DNA from 3 places in the Streptomyces sp. NPDC048349 genome. Region 1 is predicted to be linked to each of the others. Evidence: riboswitches for the same ligand, from Rfam matches in the RefSeq annotation. Region 1 holds a riboswitch; each other region holds the start of a gene.

Region 1 (7,383 bases):
CTGCTCGTCGATGGTGTCGAAGGCCGCGGTCAGGTACTCGGCCCGGGCGTCGAAGAGCGGCGCGAGGAGCTCCGTCACCTCGGCGGAGCGGGCCTCCTGCGCCCCGCTGCTGCGGCGCACCCGGTAGCGGCGGTGCGGGGCGTTCGACTCCAGGTAGTCCGCCACGATCGCCTCGCGCTCGACGCCCAGCGCGAGCAGGACGACGGCGATCGACAGGCCCGCCCGGTCCTTCCCGGCGGCGCAGTGCAGCAGGGCCGGGACGCTGTCCTCGGCGATGGCGTGCACCACCCGGCTGTGCTCGGCGGTGCGGTGCCGGATGATCGTGCGGTACGACTGCGACATCCGGGCCGCGCCCTTGCCGTCGCCCAGGACGGAGCGGAGCTGCTCGAGGCCGCCGTCGCGGACCATCTTCCAGAACTCCCTGCCGTCGGCCGGGTCCGACAACGGGATGTTGACGTTCCGCACGCCGGGCAGCTCGACGTCCGGACCCTCCAGGGCGTGGTCGGCGTCGTTGCGGAAGTCGAAGATGGTGTGGAGCCGGAGCGATGCGAGGAACTCTGCATCGGTTTCGGTGGCATGTGCGAGATGTCCGCTTCGGAACAGTCGTCCCGTCCTGACCTGTCGTCCGTCGGAAGTCGGCAATCCGCCCACATCGCGGAAATTGCGCACTCCGGACAGTTCCGGCTCCTGTATCCGCTGGGTCAAAGCAGCTCCTCCGGTTCGTGGTGGGGCATCTGTCCGAATTGAGTCGGTTGGCTCCAACTTGCCATATCCGGCGGCGAGATCGGACACGGCCCCGTGAGCCAGATCATACGGTGACCGTGAGTGCCTGATCGCGAAAGTCGAATGGCCCGGCCGGAGCGGTTGTTGACGGTGTGGAATGGACGCAGGGTGACCGGAATTCCGTCGATCCCTCATGCCGGTGATTCCTTTTGGAAATTCATGGCTTGTTCCGTGCGGCCGGACTCGATTACCTTCGCGATCGATCCGGGTGGACCGCCTAATCCTGCCGCCTCCCGGAAACCGCACCCGACTATTCACGCGCGCGGCAGGAGCGGGGGAACCAGGTAAGCCGCTGTTCCGGATCTTCCCTCCGGAGCCGCTAGGGGTGAAGTCGTCCATGTTCCGTTCATGTACGGCCGGACATCTCCAGTCCGAACCCGACAGCTCACCTCGCAGGCGACGGAGAGGAATTCGCCATGCCTGCAAAGGGTAAGCACCGCCGTCCCAAGTCCCGTTCCCTTTCCCGCGGTCTCGCCGTCGCCGGCACCGGTGGTGCGGCCCTCGCGCTGCCCCTGATGGGTGCCGCCGGCGCCAACGCGGCCACCGCTCCGGCCGCCGCCCCCGCCACGGCCCCCGCCCTCGCCGTCGCCCCGCAGCTCCCCCTCGCGCTCCAGGCCGCGCCCGCCGCCGTGGAGGCCGCCCCGACCGTCTACACGGTCGTCCCCGGCGACTACCTCTCCAAGATCGCTGCCGAGCGCCACCTCGAGGGCGGCTGGCACAAGCTGTACGCCGACAACCGCGAGGCCGTCGGCAGCAACCCCTCCCTGATCCACCCGGGCCTGAAGCTGACCCTCGGAGCCAAGGGCCGGCCGGCCCCGGCCGACGCGGCTCCGGCCGAGCCGTCCGCCGCCAAGCCCGCTCCCGCCAAGCCGGCTCCCGCCAAGCCCGCTCCCGCCGAGCCGGCTCCGGCTCCGGCTCCCGCCGAGCGGTCCTGGACCGGTTCCGGATCCTCCGACGAGGGCCCCTCCGCCGAGCAGGACGCCCCCGCCCCGCAGCCGAAGCGCCAGCCGCAGAGCAGCGGTTCCTCCACCGAGGCCGAGGCGCCCAGCGGCGCCGGCTTCGTGGCTCCGGTGAGCGGCGGGATATCCACCCAGTACAAGGTCGCGGGCGCGATGTGGTCCTCGGGCTACCACACGGGCGTCGACTTCATCGCCAGCTCCGGCACCACCGTCAAGGCCGTCGGCGCCGGCACCGTGGTCTCCGCCGGCTGGGCCGGGGCGTACGGCAACGAGGTCATCATCCGGCACGCGGACGGCAAGTACTCCCAGTACGGCCACCTCTCCTCGCTGTCCGTCTCGGTGGGCCAGAGCGTCACCGCCGGCCAGCGCATCGGCCTCTCCGGTTCGACCGGCAACTCGACCGGCCCGCACCTCCACTTCGAGATCCGCACGACCCAGTCCTACGGCTCGGACATCAGCCCGGTGAACTACCTCCGCTCGAAGGGCGTCACCATCTGACGGCAGCCGCCGCCGGAGCACGGACACGCGCCAGGCCGGGGCCCGAGGGGGGTCCCGGCCTGGCGTGTACTTATTCCTTATCTCCCGCGTGGTATAGATCACGGTCCGTCAACCCCTGCTTACGTTGGCGTAGGTCGTGTGCGCGGGTGAAGGATGTCGTTCCGTGGCAGCGACGACGACGACACTCAAGACCATCGGCTCGTACGCGGCGATCGGGGACAGCTTCACCGAGGGCGTGGGGGACCCGGGACCCGGGGATTCTTATCTCGGCTGGGCGGACCGGCTCGCCGTGCTCCTGGCCGACCAGCGTGACGAACACGACTTCCGGTACGCGAACCTGGCCGTGCGCGGCCGGCTCCTCGACCAGATCGTGGCCGAGCAGGTCCCGCGGGCCAAGGAGCTCGCCCCGGACCTCGTGACCTTCTGCGCGGGCGGCAACGACATCATCCGGCCCGGCACCGACCCCGACGACGTGGCGGAGCGGTTCGAGGCCGCCGTCGCCGACCTCACCGGGTCCGTCGGCCTGGTCATGATCACCACCGGCTTCGACACCCGGGGCGTGCCGGTCCTCAAGCACCTCCGCGGCAAGGTCGCGACGTACAGCGCGCACGTGCGCGCCATCGCCGACCGCTACGACTGCCCGGTGCTCGACCTGTGGTCGCTGAAGTCCGTACAGGACCGGCGCGCCTGGGACACCGACCGGCTGCACCTCTCGCCCGAGGGCCACACGCGCGTGGCGCTGCGCGCCGCGCAGGTGCTCGGGCTGGACGTGCCCGCCGACCCCGACCAGCCGTGGCCGCCGCAGCGGCCGCGCGGCTCGGTGGACGTGACCCGGGACAACATCCAGTGGGCGCGCGAGCACCTGGTGCCCTGGATCGGGCGCCGGCTGCGCGGGGAGTCCTCCGGGGACCACGTCGAGGCGAAGCGCCCCGACCTGATGCCCCTGTAGGGAGCCGCAGACGGGGACGGGGACCGCAAGCGGAATCCTTCGGGGGAGGTGTGCGTTGGGAAGGTCGTAGACCGACGACCGTCCCGACCCCATTCCCCCAGGAGGCGCCTTGACCGGCTCCCGTCCCCCGCGTCCCCTGCGTCCGCGGCTGCGTGCCCTGCGGCCCGAGGCCTTCGGCGCGGACCCCGCCGGCGCCCGGCTGGAGCGGATCCACAACTCACCGAACTTCGCCGACGGCGTCTTCCAGAACCCGCTCGGGGCCCGGACCAGGCCGTCGGGGTCGATGGCGGAGTTCGCCAAGACCTACTTCCAGCGGGAGCAGCGGGTCCGGCGCACCCCCGGCGCGCCGATCCCCGTGTATCCGACCACCCTCGCGGAGCTGGCGAAGCCGCCCGCGAGCGGACTGCGTCTCACCTGGATGGGGCACTCCAGCGTGCTCGCCGAGATCGACGGGCGACGCGTGCTGTTCGACCCGGTGTGGGGCGAGCGGTGCTCGCCCTTCCCCTTCGCCGGGCCCAAGCGGCTGCACCCGGTACCCGTGCCGCTGGCCTCGCTGGGACCGGTCGACGTCGTGGTGATCTCGCACGACCACTACGACCACCTCGACCTGCCGACGATCAAGGAGCTCGCCGGTACGGACACGGTCTTCGCCGTCCCGCTGGGCGTCGGGGCGCACCTGGAGCGCTGGGGCGTGCCGGCCGACCGGCTGCGCGAGCTCGACTGGAACGAGACCACCGAGGTCGCCGGGCTCTCGCTCACCGCGACGCCCGCCCGGCACTTCTGCGGACGCGGGCTGCGCAACCAGCAGCACACCCTGTGGGCCTCCTGGGTGGTCGCGGGGGACGAGCACCGGATCTACCACAGCGGGGACACCGGCTACTTCCCCGGCTTCAAGGAGATCGGTGCCGAACACGGGCCCTTCGACGCCACGATGATCCAGATCGGCGCGTACTCGGAGTACTGGCCCGACATCCACATGACGCCCGAGGAGGGCATGCGCGCCCACCTCGACCTCCAGGGCGGTGCCCCGCACGGGACGATGCTGCCGATCCACTGGGGCACCTTCAACCTGGCCCCGCACCCGTGGGACGAGCCGGGTGAGGGGACCCTAGCGGCGGCGCAGGGGGCCGGCGCCGCGATCGCCCTGCCGATCCCCGGCCAGCCCTTCGAGCCGGGGGCGGCGGACGCTCCCGCGAAGCCGTGGTGGCGGCCCTTCACGGCCGGCGGCCACGCCGCACCCGAAGTCGCCGTCGCCGCGGTGACCGCCGGGCGGGCGACGGGCGTGATCCGCGAGGAGCCGGAGGCCGTGGGGTCCTGACGGACGGCCGCGCCCCCGCGGCGGCACTCCGGAGGCGGCACTCCGGAGGCGGCGTCCCGGGGCCGGAGCCCCGGACCTCGGGGGCGGAGCCCCGGCCCTCGGGGGCGCTCGGTGGCCGCGCTCCCCGCCGCAAGGGTGACCCGGGGGATTCGGGCGGCTGTACGAGCGCTCCACCGGGAGCGGGAAGCACCCCCGTGAACTTCCCCAACTGGGCGTCAGGGGCGGGACGGTGCGGTCTAGCGTGGGTATCCGGTGATCAACACCGGGCCCCGGGACCGCTGGGGGCCGGGCCCCACGTACCGAGGACGCCGATGTCCGGACTCCGCGCCGCCCGCCACGCCCCGTCGAGACACGCCGTCACCGGTCCGGGCCGGCAGATACGCCCCCAGCTGGTCCGCGCCGCCGTCCTGCCCGCGCTCGCCGCCGGGCTCAGCGGCACCGCCGCGGTCATCTTCACCCTCCAGCTCGGCGGGGGCGCCGGAGACCGGGACGCCCGGCTCTGGCCGGTGCTCACCGGCTGCGCCCTCCTCTTCGTCGCCGCCCTCGCGGCGGCCCTGCTCGGCGCGCAGCGCGCGGCCAAGGCCGTACGGGACCGGTGCGAGGCGCTGCGCCGCTCCAGCGTGCGCGGCCGCCAGGAGCTGCGCGCAGCCGCCGACCGGCTGGAGCGCGGCGAGACCCCGCCGCGCCCGGTGCGGGGCGGCCCGACCGGCCCGCCGTCCGGCGCCGATCCGGCGGGTGTGGACGAGTTCTGGCTGCTGTCGCAGGAGCTGCGCGGCGCCCGCGAACAGGCCCACGCGACGCTCGTACGGCTGGCGGGACCGGCCACGCCCTCCGACAGCGAGCGGAAGGTCGAGGTCTTCGTCAACCTCGCGCGCCGCCTGCAGTCCCTCGTCCACCGCGAGATCTCGCTGCTGGACGAACTGGAGGACACGGTCGAGGACCCGGACCTGCTCAAGGAGCTCTTCCACGTCGACCACCTCGCCACCCGCATCCGCCGCCACGCGGAGAACCTCGCCGTGCTCGGCGGCGCCGCCAGCCGGCGCCAGTGGACCCGGCCCATCGACCTGAGCGAGGTGCTCCGCTCCTCGGTGGCGGAGGTCGAGCAGTACACCCGGGTCAAGGTCGTGCCCCCGGCGGGCGGCAGCGTGCGCGGCCACGCCGTCGCCGACGTGGTGCACCTGCTGGCCGAACTCGTCGAGAACGCCACGGTGTTCTCCGCCCCCGACACGGATGTGGTGCTGCGCGCCGAACGGGTCACCGCCGGCATTGCGGTCGAGGTGGAGGACCGCGGGCTGGGCATGCCGCCGGAGGAGCAGCACCGGATGAACGCCCTGCTCGGCGACCCGGACCAGATCAGCGTGCGCAACCTGCTCGCGGACGGGCGGATCGGGCTGTTCGTCGTCTCCGCGCTGGCCCGCCGGCACGGGATCGCCGTCGAGCTCAAGTCCAACATCTACGGCGGGGTGCTCGCCGTCCTGGTGCTGCCGCAGGAGCTGCTGGGCGCGGAGGCGCCGAGCGCGGCCGACGCGGCGGGGGGCTCCCGCGCCACCTCCTGGGGCACCGGGCGGGCGGCTCCGATGCCGCCCCTGGAGCCCGTCCGGGTGGGCCCGCCGCGTCCCCAACCGCCCGTGCCCCGACCGGAGCCGTGGCCGGCGGCTGCCTCGGGGACCGCTCCGGGTCCCCTCCCGGCCGGACCGGGGGCCGGACCGGCGGCCCCGGCGGAGCCCGGTCACGGGACGGCTCCCGAAGCCGTGGCCGGGTCCGGGTCGGGTTCCGAAGCCGTGGCTGGGCCCGGGCGGGGGCCCGAAGCCGTGGCAGGGTCCGGGTCGGGTTCCGAAGCCGTGGCCCGGTCCGGGCGTTGGGCCGAAGCCGTGGCAGGGGCCGGGCAGCGGTTCGAGGGTGCGGCCGTGCAGGTGCCCGCGCCGCGGTCCGGGGACGCGGGAACGACTTCGGCCCCGGCCCCGGCCCCGGCCGAGCCGTTGAGCGAGCCGGAGCCCTGGCCCGGGCCTGAGCCGACGACCCCGGCCGGGGCCGAAGCCCTGCCCGAGGTGTGGGCCGGGGCCGCACCCGCGCCCGTGACGGCAGGGGCGGACCCGGCCGGGGCCGGCCCGGCGGAGGCGCGGCCGCCGTTGCCGCGCCGGCGGGCGCAGCAGCACCTCGCGCCCCAGCTGCGCGAGGCCCCCGCTCCCCGGCGGGCCCCGGATCCCGAGCAGCCCGTACACGACCCCGGCCTGATGGCCGCCTTCCAACGGGGCTTCGGCCTCGCCCAGTCGGAGAACCAGGTATGACCCCGACCCCTCACCTCAGCAAGGAGCACACCCCCATGGGCGGCGAAGTGGCGACGAAGACCGGCAACCGGCTCTCGGACCTCGACTGGCTGCTCAGCGGTCTGGTGCAACGCGTGCCGTACACGCGCAGCGCCGTCCTGCTCACCGCCGACGGCCTGGTGACCTGCGTGCACGGCCTGGACGCGGACAGCGCGGACCACATGGCCGCGCTGGCGTCCGGGCTGTACTCGCTGGGCCGCAGCGCCGGAGCCCGCTTCGGGGACGGCGCGGAGGTCCGCCAGGTCGTCGTCGAACTCGACACCGCGCTCGTCTTCGTGTCGGCCGCCGGCTCCGGTACCTGTCTGGCGGTCCTCGCCGATCGCGAGGCCGATGCCGGAGTGCTCGGCTACGAGATGGCGATGCTGGTCAAGAGCGTACGACCGTACCTGGCGGCCCCGCCGAGGCGGCCGGTCGCCGACCCGGAGCGATGAGGCTCCGTCCGACGGGGGCGTTCGCGGCCGGTGCGTCGGCGAAGGGGCGGGACACGCCCTGGCTCGACGACTCGGCGGGCCGGGTGATGCGCCCGTACACCGCCAGCGGCGGGCGGAC
Region 2 (7,383 bases), on a different contig from region 1:
GCGCCGACCCCGGCCACCCGCAGCTCCCCTACCTGCGGGAGGCGGGCGTCGAGGTCGTCCACGAGGCTCCGCAGGCGCAGGCGCTGGTCGAGGCCTGCGCCGGGGGTGCCACGGTCGTGGTGCTGCTGAGCGGCGAGGGCGACCAGCGGCTCACCGACGGGCTGGCCAGGCTCGCGGGTTCGGGCCGGGTCGCCATGCCCGATCTGGAACTGCTGCCGGGCTCGTACGACCTGCCGGGCGCCCGGCTGCTCGACCTGGTCCAGGTGATGGACCGGGTCCGGCGCGAATGCCCGTGGACCTCCCGGCAGACCCACCGGGGCCTGGCCAAGTACGCGATCGAGGAGGCGTACGAACTGGTCGAGGCCATCGAGGACGGGGACCGGGAGGAGCTGCGCGAGGAACTCGGGGACGTCCTGCTCCAGGTGGTGTTCCACGCCCGGATCGCGCAGGACCACGACGATCCGGACGAGGCGTTCTCCATCGACGACGTGGCCGGCGCCCTGGTGGAGAAATTGATCCACCGGCACCCGCACGTCTTCGGCGACGAGAAGGCCGAGACCCCGGAGGACGTCAGCGCGCACTGGCAGCGCACCAAGGCGGTCGAGAAGCGCAGGGAGTCCGTGACGGACGGGATTCCGGTGGGCCAGCCGGGGCTCGCGCTCGCGGCCAAGCTCGCCGGGCGGGTCCGTACGGGAGGGCTTGCGGTGGAGCTGCCCCGCGGCGAGGGCATCGGGTACGAGCTGCTGGAACTGGCGGCGCGCGCCGAGGCGGCGGGGATCGACCCCGAGACCGCGCTGCGCGCGGCGGCCCGCGTCTACCGGGACGCGATCCGGGCCGCCGAGGGCGTCGGCGCGTAGCCCGTCCCGGGACGGGGGCCGGGGGCCGGAGGCCGGGATACGGTCATCCGGTGCACGAGCAGATCCCCGCGGCCCCCGCAGACACGCCCCCGGCCTCCCCTTCCTCCCAGGGCCCGACCCTGTTCGACTGGGAGTTCGCGACCGACCCCTATCCGGCCTACGCCTGGCTGCGCGAGCACTCCCCGGTGCACCGCACCAAGCTCCCCAGCGGGGTCGAGGCCTGGCTGGTCACCCGGTACGCCGACGCCCGCCAGGCCCTCGCCGACCAGCGGCTCAGCAAGAATCCGGCGCACCACGCCGAGCCCGCGCACGCCAAGGGCAAGACCGGGATCCCGGGGGAGCGCAAGGCGGAACTGATGACGCACCTGCTCAACATCGACCCGCCGGACCACACCCGGCTGCGGCGGCTGGTGTCGAAGGCGTTCACGCCGCGCAGGGTCGCCGAGTTCACCCCGCGGGTGCAGGAGCTGACCGACCACCTCATCGACGGGTTCGCGGAGAAGGGGGAGGCGGACCTGATCCACGAGTTCGCCTTCCCGCTCCCCATCTATGCCATCTGCGAGATGCTCGGCGTACCGCGCGAGGACCAGGACGACTTCCGCGACTGGGCCGGGATGATGATCCGCCACCGCGGCGGCCCGCGCGGCGGAGTCGCCCGTTCCGTGAAGCAGATGCGGACCTACCTCGGCGAGCTCATCCACCGCAAGCGGGACGATCTGGGCAATGACCTCATTTCCGATCTGATCCGCGCGAGCGACCACGGCGACCATCTGACGGAGGCCGAGGCCACGGCCATGGCTTTCATCCTGCTTTTCGCCGGTTTCGAAACCACTGTCAACCTCATCGGCAACGGCGTCCATTCCCTCTTCATGAACCCCGGCGAACGCGAGCGGCTCCAGGCCTCCCTCGCGGCCGGCGAGAGCGGCCTGCTGGAGACCGGCGTCGAGGAACTGCTGCGCTATGACGGCCCCGTGGAGCTGGCCACCTGGCGGTTCGCGACCGAACCGCTGACCCTCGGCGGGCAGTCGGTCGCGACCGGGGACCCGGTCCTGGTCGTCCTCGCCGCCGCCGACCGCGACCCCGAGCGGTTCGCCGAGCCGGACACCCTCGACCTCTCCCGGACGGACAACCAGCACCTCGGCTACGGCCACGGCATCCACTACTGCCTGGGCGCTCCGCTCGCGCGACTTGAGGGACAGACCGCGCTTGCGACTTTGCTCACGCGTCTGCCAGATCTGGAACTGGCTGTTCCGCCCGAGGAGCTGCGCTGGCGCGGCGGACTGATCATGCGTGGCCTGCGCACCCTTCCCGTGCGCTTCACACCCCGAAACATCTGAAGCGCGACTGACCGGAAGTCAGTTCCCGGCCGGAGTTGTGACAACCGTTCGAAGGCCGCTAGGTTCTGCCGTTACCCAGCCGTTATGCGAAAGGTGCAGCCTCATGCGTTCCGGGAACGGCCGCCACAGACGCCCCCGTCAGGTGCCCGCGATAGTCGTCACCGCCGGAGTCACCGGCTCCGCTCTGGCTCTGCCGCTGCTCGCCGCCACCAGCGCCGGCGCGGCCGACACGTCCACGTGGGACAAGGTCGCCGAATGCGAGAGCGGTGGCGCCTGGAGCGCCAACTTCGGCAGCGGTCAGTACGGCGGCCTGCAGTTCACCCAGGAGCAGTGGGCGAACGCGGGTGGACTCGACTTCGCCGAGCGGGCCGACCTGGCGAGCCGTTCCCAGCAGATCGCCGTGGCCGAGCGGGTGCTGGCCTCGCAGGGCCCGCAGGCCTGGCCGCTGTGCGCGGCTTCGGCCGGACTGGACGGCCAGGGCGCCGCGGCGGAGGTCGACCCCGGCCTGCCCGGCGGTTCCGGCACCGTGACCGCGCCCTCCCGTCCGGACGACACCGTGCCCACCACCGGGCGCGGCAAGCCCTCCACGGACTTCGGCGCTCCGACGCAGCCGGCGCCGAGCCCCTCGGGCAGCCCGTCCTTCGCGCTCCCCGACGGCCCGCTCGCGCCCTCCCTCGGACTGCCCGTCATGCCCTCGCCGGACGCCCCCACCACGGCGCCGGCCCCGACGGATCCGACCGTGCCCCCCACCCCCGTGGACCCGGGCGGCAGCACCACCGAGCCGCCGGTCACCCCGCCGGTCACCCCGGGCCTGCCGCCGGTGACCCCCGGGGCCCCCGTGAGCCCGGCCGACCCCACGGCACCGACCGCACCGGCGACTCCGGGCGCCCCGGACGCCTCGGCCGACCCCACCGCACCGGCCGCCCCGGCTGCCGAGGGAAGCGGCAAGCACCGAGGTGCGCCGGCCGTCGAGCTGCCGGCCGCCTCTGACACCCCGTCGGAGCCCACCTACACCGTCCAGTCGGGCGACAGCCTGGCCGCGATCGCGGACGCCAAGGGACTCGAGGGCGGCTGGAACGCGCTCTACAAGGCCAATGAGCAGGTCATCGGCGAGGACGCCGATCTGATCAAGCCCGGCCAGAACCTGGATCTAACCGCCGAATAAGGGCACTTCGGGCAGCCGTAAAGAGTTGATTGTCCGTTTTCTGTAAGTGAGACATGTGTCTCTTCCGGTCAACTGGCGTGTCCCCTCGGGGGGCTTCTGCAAACCCCGCCCTCACCTGCGCAAACGCCCGTACGAGGAGCGCAAGTAGGGGCCGTTTCTCCCCGATGGGGCTCGTTGAACATCGGGGAGGGACCTGTTTACCTTCTGAATCGCTCGCCACCGCGAGCTCCTTCGACCGCATCGCCGAATCCTGCCGGCGGACGGGGGGAACAGTCGTCGCGTCACGCGCCGAAGGCAGGAGCGGGGGAACCAAGGTAGGCGCCGGGAGCGGCCGTTGAGAGACGGTCACGCCACCGGCTAGGGGTCAAGACGTGCGCTAGGTCGCACGGCCGGGCAACTCACTCGCCCGAACCCGACAGCTCACCTCGTAGGCGTCGGTGAGGAGAATCTCCATGCTGCTTTCCGGCAAGGGCAAGCACCGCCGCGGTTCCAAGGCCGTCCGCATCGTCACGCTCGCCGGTGTCGCCGGTGTGGCCGTCGCCGCCCCCCTGATGGCCGCCGGCACCGCCGGCGCCGCCACCGCGTCCGAATGGGACAAGGTCGCGCAGTGCGAGTCCGGTGGCAACTGGTCCATCAACACGGGCAACGGCTACTACGGCGGCCTGCAGTTCTCGTCCTCGACGTGGGCCGCGTACGGCGGCAAGTCGTACGCCCCGCAGGCCAACCAGGCCTCCAAGGCCCAGCAGATAGCCATCGCCGAGAAGGTCCTCAAGGGCCAGGGCAAGGGCGCCTGGCCGTCCTGCGGCGTGGGCCTGTCGAACTCCTCCTACACCGGCGGCGGCTCGACCGAGGCCGCCCCCAAGCAGGAGAAGAAGACCCAGCCCAAGCAGACCCAGCCCAAGAAGGCCGAGCCGAAGAAGGAGACGAAGCGCTCCGAGGCCCCGACCACCCGCTCCGAGCGCTCCGAGGCCCCGGCCCCGAAGACCGGCAACGGCTCGTACGAGGTCAAGTCCGGCGACACCCTGGGCACCATCGCCGAGGCCAACGGCGTGCAGGGCGGCTGGGAGAAGCTCTTCGAGCTGAACAAGGACATCGTCTCGGACGCCGATCTGATCTTCCCGGGTCAGAAGCTGAAGCTCAGCTGAACACCGCGGCCCCGGCCGCGCAGTCCCTGGGCAACAGGCGTCATCACGCACCATCACACCCCGCCCGGCGCGTCTCCCCCACGCGCCGGGCGGTGGTGCGTGGACGGCCGGAACCACGAGGATCAAGAGCCCTATGTCCCGGAAGAGGGGTATTCGGACCCTTTTTCGTCCCAGGACCCGGGCGGTCGGCGGGCCGAGTGCCCGGAGCCGGTTAGGCTCTAGGCGGCAAGGCCATCCCACGGCCTGATGCCGCCGCACACCCAGCGTCACATCCCAGAAGGAGATGCTCGTGCCGTCCATCGACGTCGTCGTAGCCCGGGAAATCCTGGACTCCCGAGGCAACCCCACGGTCGAGGTCGAGGTGGGCCTCGACGATGGCAGCACCGGCCGTGCTGCAGTTCCGTCCGGCGCCTCCACCGGTGCCTTCGAGGCCATCGAGCTCCGTGACGGTGACCCCAACCGTTACATGGGCAAGGGTGTCGAGAAGGCCGTCCTCGCCGTCATCGAGCAGATCGGCCCGGAGCTCGTCGGCTACGACGCCACCGAGCAGCGCCTGATCGACCAGGCCATGTTCGACCTGGACGCCACCGACAACAAGGGCTCGCTCGGCGCCAACGCCATCCTCGGCGTCTCCCTCGCCGTCGCGCACGCCGCGTCCGAGGCCTCGGACCTCCCGCTCTTCCGCTACCTGGGCGGCCCGAACGCGCACCTGCTGCCCGTTCCGATGATGAACATCCTCAACGGCGGCTCGCACGCCGACTCCAACGTGGACATCCAGGAGTTCATGATCGCGCCGATCGGCGCGGAGTCCTTCTCCGAGGCGCTGCGCTGGGGTGCCGAGGTCTACCACACCCTCAAGAAGGTCCTGCACACCAAGGGCCTGTCCACCGGTCTCGGTGACGAGGGCGGCTTCGCCCCGAACCTGGAGTCCAACCGCGCCGCGCTCGACCTCATCATCGAGGCCATCAAGCAGGCCGGCTACACCCCGGGCAAGGACATCGCGCTCGCGCTCGACGTCGCCGCGTCCGAGTTCTACAAGGACGGCAAGTACGAGTTCGAGGGCCAGTCCCGCTCGGCCGCCGAGATGACCGACTACTACGCCGAGCTCGTCGAGGCGTACCCGCTGGTCTCCATCGAGGACCCGCTGTTCGAGGACGACTGGGCGGGCTGGAAGACCATCACCGACCGCCTCGGCGCCAAGGTCCAGATCGTCGGCGACGACCTCTTCGTCACCAACCCGGAGCGCCTGGCCCGCGGTATCGAGGAGGGCTCCGCGAACGCCCTGCTCGTGAAGGTGAACCAGATCGGTTCGCTGACCGAGACCCTCGACGCCGTCGAGATGGCCCAGCGCAACGGCTTCAAGTGCATGATGTCGCACCGCTCCGGCGAGACCGAGGACGTCACCATCGCCGACCTCGCCGTCGCCGTGAACTGCGGCCAGATCAAGACCGGCGCCCCGGCCCGCTCGGACCGCGTCGCCAAGTACAACCAGCTGCTGCGCATCGAGGAGATCCTCGACGACGCCGCCGTGTACGCGGGCCGCAGCGCGTTCCCGCGCTTCAAGGGCTAATTGCGCCCTCGCCTCCGTACGTCCCCGCACTCGGTCCCGTACCGTGTGCGGGGACGTAGTGCGTAGTGCGGACACAGGGGAGGCGACCCATGGCCGGGAACCGGGACCGGTTCTCCACCTTCTCCACCGCGACCAGGCTCAAGCAGCTCGGCGAGCGGACCGCCGCCCACGTCTACCGCTCGCAGTCGCGCCGCCAGGTCCGCCGCAGCCGGCTGACCGGCCGCGCCGCGCTCCTGGTGCTCGTGCTCTGTACCCTGGTCGTCGCCCTCGCGTATCCGATGCGCCAGTACGTCTCCCAGCGCTCGGAGATCGCGGAGCAGCAGCGGGCCGCCGCGGCCGCACGGGACCGCCTGGAGCGGCTCCGCGACGAGAAGGCCCGTTGGCAGGACGACGCCTACGCCGAGCAGCAGGCGCGCAGGCACCTGCACTTCCTGCGCCCGGGGGAGATCGGCTACATCATGACCGACCCCGGGGCCCGGGCCGCGGCCGAGCGGCACCGCACCGGCCAGGCCGGCTCCGACCGGCCCTGGTACTCCAACGTCTGGGACGGCGTCGACAAGGCCGACCGCCCCGGCGACTGATCCGTACGTACCGCAGCACCCATCCACGAGAACGAAGAGACTTCCTCCAGGCATGCAGACGCCCCCGCCCCAGACCGACCGGACCGAGCCGACCGACGCGGACATCGAGGCGTTCGAGCAGCAGCTCGGCCGCCCGCCGCGCGGGCTGCGCGCCATTGCCCACCGCTGCCCCTGCGGCCAGCCGGACGTGGTGGAGACCGCGCCGCGGCTCCCCGACGGCACCCCCTTCCCGACGCTGTACTACCTGACGTGCCCGCGCGCGGCCTCCGCGATCGGCACGCTCGAGGCCAACGGCGTGATGAAGGAGATGCAGGCCCGCCTCGCCGAGGACCCCGAGCTCGCGGCCGCCTACCAGGCCGCGCACGAGGACTACATCCGGCGCCGCGACGCCATCGAGGTGCTCCAGGGCTTCCCCAGCGCCGGCGGGATGCCGGACCGGGTCAAGTGCCTGCACGTGCTGGTCGGCCACTCCCTGGCCGCGGGCCCGGGCGTGAACCCGTTCGGCGACGAGGCCCTCGCCATGCTGCCGGAGTGGTGGGCCAAGGGCGCCTGCGTCACCCCGTGCGGTGACAAGGAGGAGTCCGAGTGACCCGGGTCGCGGCCGTCGACTGCGGTACGAACTCCATCCGCCTGCTGGTCGCGGACTGCGACCCCGCCACGGGCGACCTGGTCGAACTGGACCGGCGGATGACCATCGTCCGCCTCGGCCAGGGCGTGGACAAGACCGG
Region 3 (7,383 bases), on a different contig from region 1:
GAGCGGACAGGGCCTCGGCCAGTTCGCCGAGTTCGACGTGGACGACGGCCACCGGCTTGCCGGGGTGTCCGGCCACCGCGGAGCGCAGCGCCCCGGCCAGGTCGTCCGCCGGATCCTGTTCTTCGTTGACCCACGGGATCGCGGTGACGACGACCGCGTCGTTGTCGTCGGAGGCGAGCGCGGCGGCCAGGGCCGTACGGAAGTCCTCGGGCACGGCAGCGGTGGTCAGGTCGAGGGGCGGCAGCGGCCGCAGGCCCTGGGTCAGGCAGGCGTCGTAGGTGAGGACCCCGAGGGATTCGGAGTTCCCGAGGATCGCGATGCGCGCTCCGGCGGGCAGCGGCTGCGAGGCCAGCAGCAGCCCGACGTCCACCAGCTCCGTCACCGTGTCGACCCGGATCACGCCCGCCTGCCGCAGCAGGGCGGAGACGGTGGCGTCCGGCAGCCGGGTGCCGGGGACCACGTGTCCGGCAGGGGTGTGTCGGCCGCCCTTGGCGACGACCACCGGTTTGACGGCTGCCGTGCGGCGGGCGAGGCGGGTGAACTTGCGCGGGTTGCCCAGGGTTTCCAGGTAGAGCAGGGCGACGTCGGTCGCCTCGTCGTCGTACCAGTACTGGAGGATGTCGTTGCCGGAGACGTCGGCGCGGTTGCCGGCGGAGACGAAGGAGGAGAGCCCCTCACCCCGGCGCAGCAGGGCGGAGAGCAGGGCGATGCCGATCGCCCCGGACTGCGTGAACAGGCCGATGCGGCCCCGCATCGGCATCGGCGCGGGCGTCAGCGAGGCGTTGAGTTCCACCTCCGGCGCGGTGTTGATCACCCCGAAGGCGTTCGGCCCGATCAGGCGCATCCCGTACGAGCGCACCTGCCGGACGAGTTCGCGCTGGCGGGCGAGTCCGGCCGGGCCGCTCTCCCCGTATCCGGCGGAGAGCACGACGAGTCCCTGGACGCCGTGTTCGCCGCAGGCGGCGACGGCCTCGGGGACCCGTTCCGCCGGGACGGCGATCACCGCGAGGTCGACGGGAGCACCGATCGCGTCGACGGTGCGGTAGGCCCGTACGCCCTCGAGCAGATCGCGCGTGACCGCCTCGTTGACGGCGTAGAGGTGGCCGTGGAAGCCGCTGTCGCGCAGCGTGCGCAGGCAGGCGGCGCCGACTCCCGCGCCGGAGCGGCTGACTCCGATCACCGCCACCGAGCCGGGGGCGAGCAGCCGCTGGACCGAGCGGGCCTCGGCGCGCTGTTCGCGGGCGCGCTGCACGGCGAGGGACTCCGCGGTGGGCTCGAGGTCGAGGGTGAGGTGGACGGAGCCGTCCTCGAAGCTGCGCTTCTGCTGGTAACCGACGTCCGTGAACACCTTGATCATTTTGGTGTTGGCGGGCAGCACTTCGGCGGCGAACCGGCGGATGCCCCGCTCCCGGGCCACCGCGCCGATGTGTTCGAGGAGGGCGGAGGCCACCCCGCGGCCCTGGTGGGCGTCCTGGACCAGGAAGGCGACCTCGGCCTCGTCGGCGGGGGCCGAGGCGGGCCGGCCGTCGGGGCCGATGCGGTCGTAGCGGACGGTTCCGATGAACTCCCCGCCGATGGTCGCCGCGAGGCCGACGCGGTCCACGTAGTCGTGGTGCGTGAACCGGTGCACGTCGCGGTCGGAGAGCCGGGGGTACGGGGCGAAGAAGCGGTAGTACTTCGACTCGTCGGAGACCTGCTCGTAGAAGCTGACCAGCCGGCCCGCGTCGGTGGGCGTGATGGGCCTGATCCGGGCGGTGCCGCCGTCGCGCAGGACGACGTCCGCCTCCCAGTGGGCCGGGTACGAGGGGTCCGACTCGGTGGTCATGGGCCTACCTTACGGCCGGAAACCGCCTGGCAGCGTGCGCGCGGCGCATCAGGCACACTGGGGCAAAACGGTGCAAGCTGGGGAAGGTCGAACGGCGGAAGATCCGGGCCGGAGGTCGGTCGGAGCATTCCGGACGTCGTGAGAGACTGGTCTAGACAACCGTAAGAACCTGAAGGGCATCACCATGGCAGAGCGCCGCGTCAACGTCGGCTGGGCCGAGGGCCTGCACGCTCGTCCCGCCTCGATCTTCGTCCGTGCGACGACCGCTTCCGGCGTCCCGGTGACCATCGCCAAGGCCGGTGGCGACCCCGTCAACGCCGCTTCCATGCTGGCGGTTCTGGGCCTGGGCGCCCAGGGCGGCGAGGAGATCGTCCTCGCGTCCGACGCCGACGGCGCCGAGGTGGCGCTGGACCGCCTCGCGAAGCTGGTCGCCGAGGGTCTCGAGGAGCTCCCCGAGACCGTCTGACCCTTCGGGTTCGACACCGCCGTCGACCGCACCGCCGCAGCGACCCACACGGTCCACGCGGTCCACACGCGAAAGCCGCGGCCCCCGCCATCCGGGAGCCGCGGCTTTCGCGTGTACGCAGGGGAATTCCACTCCGCAGGAATTCGGCGCACCGAATTCGCGCCACCGGAATTCCGGCAGCGGCGCACGCAGCGGTGCACGGATATACCCCTTTGTATACGGCGCCTGTTAATGACGGCCGCTCGACATGTTTACGGCAGGTTGCGAAGTCCTCACGGCCGCCGCCCGCACCCGCGGCCGGTGCGCGCCCGCCGCCCGTTCGGCGTGGACGGCCGCCAGCGCCCGCGCCCGCTCCGCGTCCCCCCGCGCCACCGCGTCCACGATCGCCCCGTGCTCGGCCCAGGAGTCCACCGGCCGGGAAGGCGCCTGCACCACGTACATCCACGCCAGCTTGTGCCGCATCTGCGTGAGCAGCGCGATCAGGCCCGGACTCCCGGACGCCTGCGCCAGGGTCTCGTGGAACCAGCCGCCCAGGGAGCGCAGATCCTCTGCCTGGCCCCGCCTGGCCCGCTCCTGGCCCAGTCTGACCAGCCCACGCAGCACCTTGAGGTGGGCCTCGGTGCGCCGCCGGGCCGCCCTCGCGGCGGCCAATGGCTCCAGCAGCATCCGCAGCTCGAGGAGGTCGGCGGCCTCCTGCTCGGTCGGCTCGGCGACGCAGGCACCCGCGTGCCGCCGCGTGGTCACGAACCCCTCGGACTCCAGGGTCCGCAGCGCCTCGCGCACCGGCACCCGCGAGACTCCGTACCGGCGGGCCAGCACCTCCTCGGTCAGCCTGCCGCCCGGTTCGAAGACCCCGGAGACGATGTCGTCGCGGATCGCTGTGCATACCGCATGCGCGGGAATACGCAAGACCGGACCTCCGCTATTTCCGATTTTCCACTGCACGCCAACGGGACGCGCATATCCATGACGTGCATGCGCGTGCCGCGACTCTATTGCAACACACGATAATTTCCGAGAGCAGCCGGAAATGACGAACATGTATCCGGCGCAGCGGCACGAAGGCCCCGGCTCGGGGAGCCGGGGCCTTCGGTGGAGCGGTGGGCTGCGGTCAGAGGCTGACGCCGTGCGAGCGCAGGTACGCGATCGGGTCGATGTCCGAGCCGTAGTCGGCACCGGTGCGGGCCTCGAAGTGCAGGTGCGGGCCGCTGGAGTTGCCCGTCGAGCCCGACAGGCCGATCTGCTGCCCGGGGGTGACCTGCTGGCCGACGGAGACGCTCAGCGAGGACATGTGCCCGTACTGGGTGTACGTACCGTCGTTGTGCTTGATCACGACGTTGTTGCCGTAGGCGCCGCCCCAGCCCGCCTCGACCACGACGCCGACGCCGACCGCGTGGACGGAGGTGCCGGAGGCGGCGTGGAAGTCGATGCCGGTGTGGCTGCCGGAGGACCACATGCCGCCGCCCGCCTTGTACTGCGTGCTGACGTACGAGCTGTCGAGCGGCGAGACGAAGGTGTTGAGGCGCTTGCGCTCCTCCTCGCGGGCGGCGCGCTCGGCGGCCTCGCGCTCGGCCTTCGCCTTGGCCTCGGCGAGGCGCTTGGCCTCGGCGGCCCGCTGCTTCGCGTCGGCCTCGGCCTGCGCCTTGGCGGCGGCGTGCTCGGCGGCACGCTGCTGGGACGCGGCCTGGTCCTCGATGTCACCCGCGAGGTCCTCGGCGACGACGACCGCGCCGAGCGCGTTGTCCGAGGCGGACTGGGTGTTGCCGTTGTCCGCGGCGAAGGCCGGGGCGGCGAGGGAGCCGACGACACCAGTGGTGGCGAGGGCGGCTATGCCGGCGTAACCGGCGGTCTTGCGGCTCAGACGACTGGAACCACGGTGCTTACCGGCGGCACGACTGCCAAACGCCATGAAGGGGCTGATCCTTTCCTTCCCTCTCGCCTACCGGGTTAGCTGACGGGTTCGGAGCAGGAAGGTCTCCTACGGGCCTCCTCTTGCGAGGCGGTCCGATTCACCCCAGGGACTGATGTGGGTCCCCGGCTCCCCAGGCTCGCGCCTGACGGGGACTCGGCGATCGCTGCCCGGTGCCGCGGGTGCGGCGGGTACAACTGACGGACAGCACGGGTGACGCTAGGCGGATCATCAGTCAATCGCCAAACAGACACGCCTTTTTGTTGCGTACGCCACACCACATAAAAGCAGCCTCTCCGCTAAACGGACAAAAAGGGGCCCCGGCGGACAAGCCCGCCGGAGCCCCTCGTGCCACGGCCGGTTGCGGCCGCAGTGCGGTCAGTTGGTGACGACGCTCACGTCGCCGATGCCCAAGGCCCGCACCGGTTCCTCGATCTGCGCCGCGTCGCCCACCAGCACGGTGACCAGCCGGTCCGCGGGGAAGGCCTTCACGACCGCCGAAGTCGCCTCCACGGTCCCGGTTTCGGCGAGCTGCGCGTACAACTGCGCCTGGTAGTCGTCCGGCAGCTCCTGCTCGACCTGGTCGGCCAGGGTGCCCGCGACCGAGGCCGCCGTCTCGAACTTGAGCGGGGCCACGCCCACCAAGTTCTGGACCGCCACGTCCCGTTCGGCGTCGGTCAGACCGCCCTCCGCGAGGGTGCGCAGCACCTTCCAGAGGTCCTCGAGCGCCGGGGCGGTGTTGGGGGTGTCCACCGAGCCGCTGATGGCGAGCATGGAGGCGCCCCTGCCGTCGGCCGTGGAGCGCAGCACCTGGCCGAAGGCGCGCACGCCGTAGGTGTACCCCTTCTCCTCGCGCAGCACCTTGTCCAGGCGGGACGTCAGGGTGCCGCCCAGGCAGTACGTGCCGAGCACCTGGGCCGCCCAGACCCGGTCGTGCCGGTCCGGCCCGATCCGGCCGATCAGCAGCTGCGTCTGGACCGCGCCGGGCCGGTCCACGATGACCACGCGGCCGGTGTCGTCGGCGGTCACCGGCGGAACCGGGAGGGGCTCGGCGGTGTCGCCCGTCCACGTGCCGAGGGTGTCGGCGAGGACCGCGTCCAGATCGATGCCCGTCAGGTCGCCGACGACCACCGCGGTGGCGGTGGCGGGGCGCACGTGGGCCTCGTAGAAGGCGCGTACGGCCGCGGAGTCGATACGGGCGACCGTCTCCTCGGTGCCCTGGCGCGGGCGGGACATGCGCAGGGCGGCGGGAAAGAGCTCCTTGGAGAGCTCCTTGGCGGCGCGGCGCTGCGGGTTGGCCAGCTCGTGCGGGATCTCGTCGAGCCGGTTGCGCACCAGGCGGTCGACCTCCGCGTCGGCGAAGGCCGGCGCGCGCAGCGCCTCGGCGAGCAGGCCGAGCGCCTTGGGCAGCCGGGAGGCCGGGACCTCCAGGGAGACGCGCAGGCCCGGGTGGTCGGCGTGCGCGTCGAGGGTGGCGCCGCAGCGCTCCAGCTCGGCCGCGAACTCCTCGGCGGAGTGCTTGTCGGTGCCCTCGGACAGGGCGCGGGCCATGATGGTCGCCACGCCGTCCAGGCCCTCGGGCTCGGCGTCCAGCGGGGCGGCGAGGTTCACCTCTACCGCGATCACCTGCTGGCCGGGGCGGTGGCAGCGCAGCAGGGTCAGGCCGTTGGGCAGCACCGAGCGGTCGGGGGCCGGGAAGGCCCACGGCTGCGGCTCCCCGGCCTGCGGGCGCGGGTGGAAGGTCATCGTGACGGCTGCGGTGTCGCTCACTGCTCCGCCCCCTCGTTCTCGTCGTTCACAGCGTTCTCGTCGGACTCGTCGGACTCGTCGGACTCGTCGTCGGAGCCGGCCAGCGGCTCGTAGACCAGTACCGCGCGGTTGTCCGGGCGCAGCCGGGCCGCGGCCACGGCCTGGACCTCCTCGGCGGTCACGTCGAGGACGCGCTGGACCGCGGTCAGGGCCAGCTGCGGGTCGCCGAAGAGCACCGCGAACCGGCACAGCTCGTCGGCCCGGCCCGCCACCGTGCTCAGCCGGTCCAGCCACTCGCGCTCGAGCTGCGCCTGGGCGCGCTCCATCTCCTCGGCCGTCGGGCCCTCGGCGGCGAACCGCGCGAGCTCCTCGTCCACGGCCGCCTCGATGTCGGGGACCTCGACCCCGCCGGAGGTCTTGACGTCCAGCCAGCCCAGCGAGGGCGCCCCGGCCAGGCGCAGCATGCCGAACCCGGCCGCGACGGCCGTCTGGTCGCGTCGTACCAGGCGGTTGTGGAGCCGCGAGGACTCGCCGCCGCCCAGGACGGTCAGCGCCACGTCGGCGGCGTCGCACTCGCGGGTGCCGTCGTGCGGGAGCCGGTAGGCGGCCATCAGCGCACGCGCCGGGACCTCCTCGACGACCTCCTCGCGCAGCTCGCGGCCGATGACGTCGGGCAGCGAACCGTCCCGGGGCGGCTGCTTGCCGTCGTGCGCCGGGATGCTGCCGAAGTACTTCTCGACCCACGCGAGCGTGCGCTGCGGGTCGATGTCGCCGACGATCGACAGCACCGCGTTGTTGGGCGCGTAGTACGTACGGAAGAAGGTGCGCGCGTCCTCCAGGGACGCGGCGTCCAGATCGGCCATGGAGCCGATCGGCGTGTGGTGGTACGGGTGGCCCTCGGGGTAGGCCAGGGCCGTCAGCTTCTCGAAGGCCGTGCCGTACGGGACGTTGTCGTACCGCTGGCGGCGCTCGTTCTTGACGACGTCGCGCTGGTTCTCCATGGACTCGTCGTCCAGGGCGGCCAGCAGCGAGCCCATCCGGTCCGCCTCCAGCCACAGCGCGAGCTCCAGCTGGTGGGTCGGCATCGTCTCGAAGTAGTTGGTGCGCTCGAAGCTGGTGGTGCCGTTGAGGGAGCCGCCGGCTCCCTGGACCAGCTCGAAGTGCCCGTTGCCCGGCACGTTCGCCGAGCCCTGGAACATCAGGTGCTCGAAGAGGTGAGCCAGGCCGGTACGCCCCTTGACTTCGTGACGCGAGCCGACGTCGTACCAGAGGCAGACCGCGGCGACCGGGGTCAGGTGGTCCTCGGACAGCACCACGCGCAGGCCGTTGGCCAGCCGGTGCTCGGTCGCTGTCAGGCCGCCGGAGCCGGCCTGGGCTGTGGCCGTGTGACCCATGGGCATGTGGTCCCTTCGATACGCGATGCAGAGATTTCCG

What was found. A riboswitch is a leader RNA that binds a small molecule or an ion and turns the genes downstream of it on or off. The one in region 1 is predicted to bind cyclic di-AMP.
Region 2: another riboswitch for cyclic di-AMP. It lies ahead of AB0D44_RS13435 (transglycosylase family protein); the one in region 1 lies ahead of AB0D44_RS21575 (LysM peptidoglycan-binding domain-containing M23 family metallopeptidase).
Region 3: another riboswitch for cyclic di-AMP. It lies ahead of AB0D44_RS05935 (M23 family metallopeptidase); the one in region 1 lies ahead of AB0D44_RS21575 (LysM peptidoglycan-binding domain-containing M23 family metallopeptidase).

The regions. Positions count from the first base shown of each region.
Region 1 covers NZ_JBEZLA010000039.1:27,548-34,930, reverse strand. Annotated here, with positions in the region: partial or broken gene AB0D44_RS21580 (tyrosine-protein phosphatase) at 1-705, opposite strand, end outside; cyclic di-AMP (ydaO/yuaA leader) riboswitch at 998-1,195, shown strand; gene AB0D44_RS21575 (LysM peptidoglycan-binding domain-containing M23 family metallopeptidase) at 1,200-2,240, shown strand; gene AB0D44_RS21570 (SGNH/GDSL hydrolase family protein) at 2,404-3,189, shown strand; gene AB0D44_RS21565 (MBL fold metallo-hydrolase) at 3,299-4,507, shown strand; gene AB0D44_RS21560 (ATP-binding protein) at 4,819-6,795, shown strand; gene AB0D44_RS21555 (roadblock/LC7 domain-containing protein) at 6,831-7,265, shown strand; gene AB0D44_RS21550 (DUF742 domain-containing protein) at 7,262-7,383, shown strand, end outside.
Region 2 covers NZ_JBEZLA010000019.1:71,636-79,018, reverse strand. Annotated here, with positions in the region: gene AB0D44_RS13450 (nucleoside triphosphate pyrophosphohydrolase) at 1-857, shown strand, start outside; gene AB0D44_RS13445 (cytochrome P450) at 920-2,194, shown strand; gene AB0D44_RS13440 (transglycosylase family protein) at 2,298-3,359, shown strand; cyclic di-AMP (ydaO/yuaA leader) riboswitch at 3,636-3,808, shown strand; gene AB0D44_RS13435 (transglycosylase family protein) at 3,812-4,504, shown strand; gene eno (phosphopyruvate hydratase) at 4,788-6,074, shown strand; gene AB0D44_RS13425 (septum formation initiator family protein) at 6,164-6,655, shown strand; gene AB0D44_RS13420 (DUF501 domain-containing protein) at 6,708-7,244, shown strand; gene AB0D44_RS13415 (Ppx/GppA phosphatase family protein) at 7,241-7,383, shown strand, end outside.
Region 3 covers NZ_JBEZLA010000006.1:82,201-89,583, forward strand. Annotated here, with positions in the region: gene AB0D44_RS05920 (GNAT family N-acetyltransferase) at 1-1,825, opposite strand, end outside; gene AB0D44_RS05925 (HPr family phosphocarrier protein) at 2,010-2,291, shown strand; gene AB0D44_RS05930 (GntR family transcriptional regulator) at 2,520-3,200, opposite strand; gene AB0D44_RS05935 (M23 family metallopeptidase) at 3,403-4,200, opposite strand; cyclic di-AMP (ydaO/yuaA leader) riboswitch at 4,213-4,372, opposite strand; gene AB0D44_RS05940 (pitrilysin family protein) at 4,579-5,946, opposite strand; gene AB0D44_RS05945 (pitrilysin family protein) at 5,967-7,343, opposite strand.